Regions from separate parts of the Bradyrhizobium sp. HKCCYLS3013 genome, predicted to be linked through region 2. Evidence: predicted binding sites of a transcription regulator. Region 2 holds the regulator's gene; the other holds the start of a gene.

Region 1 (4,413 bases), on a different contig from region 2:
GGGTCAAGCGGTGATGGCGCTGACCGACGGCGGCTCCTACGCGCAATACGTCGCCACCGATCAGCATCTTGCGCTGGACCTGCCGAGCAGCCTCGACTGGATCCAGGGCGCCGCCCTGCCCGAGGCGCTGTTCACGACCTGGTTCAACTTCTTCGAGCTGATGCGCATGGCGCCCGGCGAGACCACCCTGATTCACGGCGGCAGCAGCGGCGTCGGCACGATCGCGATCCAGCTGCTGCGCGCGCTGGGACATCCCGTCATGGCCACCGCCGGCACCGCGGAGAAGCGCGCCCTGGCACTCAGGCTCGGCTGCAGCGCCGTGTTCGACTATGCCGATCCCGATCTCGCCGAGCAGATCCGCGCGGCGACGGGGACGCGCGGGGTCGACTGCATCCTCGACACCTCCGCCGGCGCTCACATCGCCCAGGACCTTGCGGCGCTCGCGATGGGCGGACGGATCGCCCAGCTCTCGGCTGGACAGGGCAAGGAGCTGGCGGTGCCGCTGCGCAGCCTGATGGTGCGCCGGGCCAGCATCACCGGCGCGTTCCTGCGGTCGACGTCGCTCGATCTCAAGCGGCGCATCGCGACCGAGCTGCGGCAGCGGATCTGGCCTCTTCTCGGAACGGCCATTCGGCCGCACATCGACAGCACCTATCGCCTGTCCGAGGCGGCCGCTGCGCATGCCCGCATGGAGACGGGCCGGCACATCGGGAAGATCGTGCTTTGCGTCCGCGAATGAGCGACGATCCACGTCGCTGCGCCCATCACGCGCAACGAGCGCCCGCCTACTGCTTCACGCCCGGGATCAGGGCCTTCAGCTTGGCCATGTCCTTGACGTTCATCTTCATGCCGCCGGGCATCACGATGTCCCCGGGCTTCTGGTCGGGCCTGCAGGCGCCGAGCCATCTGGCCTCGATCGTCATCGCGGTGTCCTTCACCCCGGTGCCGGCGGCGCCGCCCGTGACTCGCGACATCGTCTTCACCGTATAGGCCGAGTTGAAATCGCCGGTGATGTCGGCATGCGATGTCGTATTGATGCCGCCGAAATTGCAGACCGAATCGGAAACGTAGCCGGTCACGGTCTTCTGGATGTCCTGCTTGGAGCAGACCTGCTGCGCCATCGGCGAGGCGAAGTTGTTCATCTCCTTGTCGGTGGCCGCGTCGGTGCAGTGCTGGATCGTCGCCTCCGGCAGCTGACCGCCGGATCTGATCATCTTCAGCTCCCACAGGCCGGCCTTGCGCACCGGCAGGTCGACGGCCCGAGCCTCATGGCTCGCGGTCACGCCCAGGAGGCAGCAGGCCAACAGCCCGATTGCGATGCGTGTGCAGGTCATGTGCCCCCGTTCCGGCTCGTTGATCGATGCCAGAGCGAATGCCGCCAAAAGATGGCAATTAGGAGAACGGCAGTTGATGGAAGGTCAGTAGAGCGTCCGCAGCGGCCGCTGCGCCGAGCCGTACGGTACCCAGCGGCAGGAGAACGAGACGTAGCCGCCGTAGCGCGCATCGACGGCGCCGAACTTCGCGACCTTGCCGTAGGAGGCGCAATGGTCGACCGCGAGCTGGCGCGCATCCGTGGTCTGGGCCAGCTGATAGGCGATGATGCCGCCGGTGTCATTGCCCTTGAAGGGCGGCACCACGTCGGCCTGGGCGGACGCGGCAACCAGAACCATCCCAGCGGCCACGAGGCCTGCAGTCTTCACGAATCCGGCCATCAGCGTCCGCATTGCATTCTCCTCGATCTGGCCTGCCATTCTAAAGGTCCCGTGCGGTCAAGAAAAGAACACCGGCCCCGGGTTAACAGGACTAATCGTGGAGTGTTGCCGCGTTGCACTTGACCTCCTGTGGCCACCGCGGCACGGTCCACGCTCCCGGATCAGCCTTGCGGACGGCCCATGCGCGACTTCAGCTCAGCTTTCAAGACGTTCGGTGCCGCATGCGGCGCGCTGCTCGCGGTCGCGACCGCGCCGGCCCAGGCGGCCAACCCGCTCGAGATGAACTTCTGGCTGTCCGGCCCGAAATATGACGGCCGGGTCGCGCCTTGCGAGGCGGCCATTCCGACCATCGTCTCGCGATTCCAGGACAAGGAGAGCACCTTCTGGAATTCCTCGCTGACGATTACCGGCGTCGCCAATGTCCATGAGATCGCCTTCCGGCCCTGGCAGTCCGACAATATTCCGCGCCGCTTCTGCACCGGCAGCGTGATGATCAGCGACGGCAAAGCGCGCACCGTCAACTTCTCGATCATCGAGGATGGCGGCTTCGCCGGCTATGACCAGGGCGTCGAGTTCTGCGTCGTCGGCCTCGATCGCAACTGGGCCTTCAATCCGGCCTGCCGCGCCGCCAAGCCCTGATTCGCCTTTCCCGGCGCATCGCCCGCTCGCGCGAGCGGCCAGCTGACCAATGGCTGCCTCGGGGCAGCCATTTTTGTTCTTGAAATGTTCCCGCGCGCTGGTAGGCTCCTGGCATTGTCCGGGGAGTATGCCATGTTCGATTGCCTGCGCCGACCTGCCGTCCTGTTGTCCAGAACGATCGCCTGCTTTGCCCTCTTGCTCGGTGTGCTCGCGGCTGGCTCCGCCGCGGCGCAGGACCGGCGCCAGAATGCGCCGGGCGCGTTCGACTTCTACGTTCTCTCGCTGTCGTGGTCGCCCTCGTACTGTGCCGAGGCGGAGGAGCGCGGCGGCCGCGGCAGCCGGTCCCAACAGTGCAGCGGCCGGCCCTACTCGTTCGTCGTGCACGGGCTGTGGCCGCAATACGAGAACGGCTACCCTGAATATTGCGAGCAGCCGGCGCCGCGCCTGCCGCGCAACATCATGACCTCGATGCTCGACCTGATGCCGGCGCCGGGCCTGATCTACAACGAGTGGGACAAGCACGGCACCTGCGCCGGCGTGTCGGCGAAGGCCTATTTCGAGGCCATCCGCAAGGCGCGAGCCGCCATCAAGATCCCGCCGGAATTTCTCGATCTCGCGGAAGCCAAGACAGTGGCGCCGGCGGCGGTCGAGGAGGCCTTCATCAAGGCCAACCCCAAGCTCACGACATCGGGCATTGCCGTCACCTGCAATCGCACGAGGCTGAGCGAGGTCCGGATCTGTCTGTCGAAGGACCTCGAGTTTCGCAATTGCGATGAGATCGACCGCCAGGCCTGCCGGCGCGACGAGGTCAACATGCCGCCGGTCCGCGGCGGCTAGCGACTGCGAATCGGGCGACCGCCGCGCGTCGGCCTGCGGCCCTCTTGGGGCCGCGCTGATCCGCGGCTCTCCGAAAGGGCATCCGGCGCATCGACGGGGTACCCTTTTGACGCGGAACGGCGTAACCCGGACGGCATGAACTACCGACACGCCTTTCACGCCGGCGGCTTCGCCGACGTCATCAAGCACATCGTGCTAACGCGCATCCTGGTCTACCTCCAGGAGAAGCCCGCTGCGTTCCGGGTGATCGACACCCATGCCGGCGCTGGCCTTTACGATCTCACCGGCGACGAGGCGACGCGCAGCGGCGAGTTCCTCACCGGCATTGCCCGCCTCCTGCAGGCGCGGCTGTCGGATCAGGTCTATGCGCTGGTCCAGCCCTATCTGGATATTGTCCGATCGTTCAATCCGACGGCCGAGCTCGTCGCCTATCCCGGCTCGCCGCTGATCGCGCGCGCGCTGCTGCGGCCGCAGGATCGCATGACCCTGTGCGAGCTGGCGCCGATCCCCCGCAAGCAGCTGATCGATCAGTTGCGCCGCGACACCCAGGCCCGCGTCGTCGATCTCGACGGCTGGGTCGCCCTGCCCGCCTTCGTGCCGCCGAACGAGCGCCGGGGCGTGGTGCTGATCGATCCGGCGTTCGAGGCGAAGGATGAGTTCGAGCGGCTCGCCGACCGCTTTGCCGCGGCCTTCGCGAAATGGACCACTGGTATCTACGTGCTGTGGTACCCCGCCAAGAGCCGGCGCGCCACCGAAGAGCTGAGCGATCGCATCGCGGCGCTCGCGGCCGCGGCCAAGCCAACCGGCAAGGTGCTGCGGGTCGAGTTCAGTGTTGCACCGCAGATCGAAGGCGAGGCGCTGACCTCGACCGGACTGCTGATCGTCAACCCGCCCTGGACATTGCATGACGAGCTGAAGCTCATCCTGCAGGAACTGCAGAAGCCGCTCGGCCAGGGCGGCGCGGCGCGCTTCCGAATCGAATTCCCCAAAGCTTGAAACGGCTACTGGTCGAAAAGCCGTAGTCAATCGGCGCGGAACCGTATTATTGTGTCCGATTGTAAGACTGGCTTTACGTTCCGCTTCCGCGAATGGTTGCGGCGGGGTGATCAAGGCCTAACAAGATCCGGCGATCCGGCGCGGCGAGCGCTGGGCGTTAAGGTGGCCAACGCTTTCCGATCAAAGTGATGTCCGGTCGGACGCTGCGCAGGGCGCGCAGTGGAGGAAG
Region 2 (4,413 bases):
ACCCCGGTTTGGGCTGGCGCTCTGTCCGGCGCCGTTGAAGTTGCGGCTGCCGGCGGTCTCGATGGTCTGGCCGCTGCAGCTCGACCGCGATGCCGCATCGGTCTGGCTGCGGAACATGGTGGCAAACATCCTGCACACCACCGAGCGCGCCGCCTGTCGCGCGGCTGCCGGATAGCTCCGTCTGGACTCCGTGTGCACGTGAGCAGATCGCGACTGCCCCCCGGCATGATTGCAGAGTTTCTCGCGCGATCGTGAGGCGTCGGGCCGGGCGACACACCTTCAGGCGATCGGAACGCAGAGAGGGGTTAGGCCCTTGGCCGCGCCGTGCGCGTTCGGTTAGAACGCGATTCAGTCGATCTGCCCGTCTTCGTCCGAAGGTAATCCCATGGCCCTGATGCCGGTCTCCGATGCGTTGTCCGCGGTGCTCGCCGGCACCGAGCCGCTGGCTGAGGAAATGGTCGGGCTGGACGAGGCCTATCACCGCATCCTGGCCCGCGACCTCGCGGCGCTGCGGACGCAGCCGCCCCAGGCGATGTCGGCGATGGATGGCTATGCGGTGCGCGCGGCCGACGCAGCCAAGGCCAAGGCGCGGCTGAAGGTGATCGGCGAGGTCGCGGCGGGACGGCCGTTCGATCGCGTGGTCGGGCCCGGCGAGGCGGCGCGGATCTTCACCGGCGGCGTTGTCCCCGCAGGCGCCGACGCGGTGGTGATCCAGGAGGACACGATCGCCGAGGACGGCCATGTCGTGATCACCGAGGCCGCGATCACAGGCCGGCACATCCGGCCGGCCGGCGTCGACTTCCACCAGGGCATGGTGCTGCTGAAGGCCGGGCGCCGACTCAGCGACCGCGACCTATCCCTGGCGGCCAGCATGAATCATCCGGCGCTGCCGGTGCGGCGGCGGCCGAAGGTGGCGCTGCTCGCCACCGGCGACGAGCTGGTGATGCCGGGCTCGACGCCCGGCCCGGGGCAGATCGTCTATTCCAACGGCTACGGCTTGCGGGCGCTGGTCCGCAGCGAGGGCGCGACGCCGATCGATCTCGGCATCGCCGCGGATACGATGGAGGCGACGGTCGCTGGAATCCGGCGCGCCCGCGCGGCCGAGGCCGACGTCCTGATCACGACCGGCGGCGCCTCGGTCGGCGATCACGACCTGGTCAAGCAGGCGCTGGAGGCCGAGGGCGTCGAAATGGCGTTCTGGAAGATCGCGATGCGGCCGGGCAAGCCGATGATGCACGGACGGCTCGGCGACATCAGGGTGATCGGACTGCCCGGCAATCCGGTGTCGTCCTATGTCTGCGCCATCCTGTTCATGGTGCCGCTGATTCGGCGCCTGCTCGGCCGCGACGAGGCCGTGATGCCGCGCGAGACCGCCCTGCTCGGCCGCGAGTTGGGGGCGAACGATTCGCGCGAGGACTATCTGCGGGCGCAGCTCAAGGAGCGCGCCGACGGCACCCTGGTCGCAACACCGGTGACGCAGCAGGATTCGTCGCTGCTCGGCAATCTCGCGCTGTCGCAGGCGCTGGTGATCCGGCCGGCGTTTGCGCCGAAGGCGCCTGCCGGCAGCCCGTGCGAGATCCTGCGCCTGCCGAACTGAGCCGCTTCCCCGGTAAAGCCCGGTCCGTTCATCATATTTTTAGGATTGCGGAACACACATCGAACATATAGTGTCCGTTCATGATTTGTTTTTAGTATGTTGCGGGCGACGCGATGACGGTCCGACTCCAGGGCGCTCTCAGCCGGCTTGTGCTCAAGGCGCAGCTCCTGGACTCGGACGACAACAAACCGGGGACCAGGTCGAGATGCTGACGCGCAAACAGTACGAACTTCTGCGGTTCATCAACGAGCGGCTCAAGGAAGCCGGCGTGCCGCCGTCCTTCGACGAGATGAAGGATGCGCTCGATCTGCGTTCGAAGTCCGGCATTCATCGCCTGATCACGGCGCTCGAGGAGCGCGGCTTCATCCGCCGGCTGCCGAATCGCGCCCGCGCGATCGAGGTGATCAAGCTGCCCGAGCTGTCGCAGGCCGCGGGCAACCGTCGCGGCTTCACGCCGTCGGTGATCGAGGGCAATCTCGGCAAGGTGCGCACCAGCACTCCCGCGCTGGACGATGGCGAGCGCCCCGTGGCGGTGCCGGTGATGGGCCGCATCGCCGCCGGTACCCCGATCGAGGCGCTGCAGACGCGCAGCCACACCATCAGCGTACCTGCCGACATGCTCGGCAACGGCGACCACTACGCGCTCGAGGTGCGCGGCGACTCGATGGTCGATGCCGGCATCCTCGACGGCGACATGGCGCTGATCCAGCGCAACGAGACCGCCGACACCGGCGACATCGTGGTGGCGCTGATCGACGATGAGGAAGCCACCTTGAAGCGCTTCCGCCGCCGCGGCGCATCGATCGCGCTGGAGCCGGCCAACACCGCCTACGAGGTGCGCATCTTGCCGCCGAACCGGGTGAAGATCCAAGGCAAGCTGGTCGGGCTGTACCGCAAGTACTGATCGCGAATGGGATCGGTCGATCGGCGGCGGGCGCACGCGCTGTCGCCGCCGAGCGAGAAGCCAGCCAAGCTGGAAGCAGCCAGCAAAATACGCCACACGCGAATGCACTTCATGATGTGCAGCGCGGCATGCTCAAACGCTTGTGATCGGCCGCGGGCACACGCGATGCAGATCAGCGCAGAATTGCCGCGAAGCGCGCGCTAACATCACCATCGATGTCCACTCTGATAGAGGCCTGCGCCTGTCCGGGGGGAGCGTGGGTCGGCTATCTCTCAACGAGGAGCGATCCGATGTGTGACTACAGCCTCCATGCGGTTGCGTCCCGTCCCGCCAAGGTCGGCGAGACGTTGATCTCGATGACCTTCCGTGGCACCGCCACCCGCGGCTTCGCGTTGGAGAGCGAGCCGACCGTCGCAGTCTGCATGCTGCCCGGCACCGAGTTGGCCTTCGCCGAGGACGTCCGCTACGACAGCCGCTGGCTCTGGACCCGGACGATCCGCGAGCGCGTCGCGAAGTTCAACAGCATCGAGACGCACATTCCCGATCGCCATCACGACGCGATCGAGTTCGCCGACGGCCGCCACGTGCTGGTGACCCAGCTCTGCGAGGGCCAGCGCGTCACCGTGCTGCAATTGCCGGTCAGCAAGCAGCCGGCAGAGCGTCGCCCGGACATCGCCGAGGATGTGCCGACGTCGCCGGCCACACCGATTCGCCGCATCAGCATCACCTGAGGGTCTGCGCGTCGGCATTTCTGTCGGTCGTGAGCGCGCTTTCGACGGTGGGAGACTTGGTCAACTTGGGTTCTGCAAGCGCAAAGTCCTCTCGGGCGAATCTCACGCCCCGGCATCGCATCGGATAGGAACGACATCCCTCGGCCGGCATTGTTTGCCGGGGGAGCTTGCCGCCGTGGTCAACAAGATCGATTGGAACAAGGCCGGACGGATCACCGAGCCCGGCCGCTACATGCTCGCGTTCGGATGGCTGACGGTCACGGCTGATGACGTCGCCATCTGGCAACGCTATCCGGGCGCTGCTTTCACGCTGGTCGAAGGGCCCTCGCTGTTCGATGGACCAGACGACACCGAGTATCATCTCGGCACGTTCGAGCTGCCCGGGCGCTCAATCCTGCTCGCCCTGCTCCGTCTCCGGCGGCGTCGCGTCCTGAAGCCGCGCGGCCGGCGCACGCGGCGTCAGCGTCGTGTCGAACTCGCCGGCCTCGGCGGGCGCCGGCCACCATGGGCGGTCAGTGCCGCCGGCGCGCGCCGGCGTCACGGCGAAGCCTTTGCCCTGCTGCACCAGCAACAAGGCGCCCTGCTGCCGCAGCCGCTCGCGATCGATCACGGCCGCCGCGCAGGATGACGGCGCGGCGCGCGCGGTGACGATCAGCGCGACACGGGCGCAATCGTCGGCGAGCGCCTCAGCGCGCAAGGTCATGGCGGCGAAGCGGCCGTCGGCCATCGCGACCACGCAGCCCGCCTCGTCGCAGGAGACGCCATCGGCGAGCGAGGCGTCCGCCGGCAGCCGGGCATCGGCGTCGGCCGCGAGCCACTCCTTGGTGGCGAACACATCCTTGCCGGCGCGCATCACATGCAGGCGTCCGTCACGGCCGCGCACCGCCACCGCGCGCCCATCGCCGGCGACCAGGACGTCGGGCAGCGGCGTCGCGGCCGCCCAGACGGTGGCGGCCGAGAGCATCACGGCGCCCAACCAGCGCAGCGGTGTGCGCAGCAGGCCGATCAGGATGACGCCCAGGCTGGCCAGGATCAGCGGGCCGATGCCGAAGGCCGGGATGCGCCCGACCGCGCCCGGCAGCGCCGCCACCCAGCGCGTCACCGCGATCATCCAGTCGATGCCGAGGCCCATCAGCGACCACCAGATGCCGTCCAGGCCGAACGGCGCCGCCAGCAGGCCC

What was found. Region 2 encodes LexA, which represses DNA repair genes until DNA is damaged. Its sites were predicted from a motif close to TGTTCNNNNTGTGTTCNG; they were not measured.
Region 1: ACQR1F_RS00865 (ribonuclease T2 family protein) is a predicted target of LexA. The motif match lies at 2,426-2,443, and genes of this name have one in related genera.

The regions. Positions count from the first base shown of each region.
Region 1 covers NZ_JBNPTK010000001.1:185,929-190,341, reverse strand. Annotated here, with positions in the region: gene ACQR1F_RS00885 (NAD(P)H-quinone oxidoreductase) at 1-739, shown strand, start outside; gene ACQR1F_RS00880 (DUF3617 domain-containing protein) at 786-1,334, opposite strand; gene ACQR1F_RS00875 (hypothetical protein) at 1,419-1,724, opposite strand; gene ACQR1F_RS00870 (hypothetical protein) at 1,893-2,351, shown strand; gene ACQR1F_RS00865 (ribonuclease T2 family protein) at 2,484-3,188, shown strand; gene ACQR1F_RS00860 (23S rRNA (adenine(2030)-N(6))-methyltransferase RlmJ) at 3,324-4,184, shown strand.
Region 2 covers NZ_JBNPTK010000003.1:4,037-8,449, forward strand. Annotated here, with positions in the region: gene ACQR1F_RS06765 (LysR family transcriptional regulator) at 1-175, shown strand, start outside; gene ACQR1F_RS06770 (molybdopterin molybdotransferase MoeA) at 386-1,597, shown strand; gene lexA (transcriptional repressor LexA) at 1,803-2,501, shown strand; gene ACQR1F_RS06780 (hypothetical protein) at 2,792-3,232, shown strand; gene ACQR1F_RS06785 (ComEC/Rec2 family competence protein) at 3,621-4,413, opposite strand, start outside.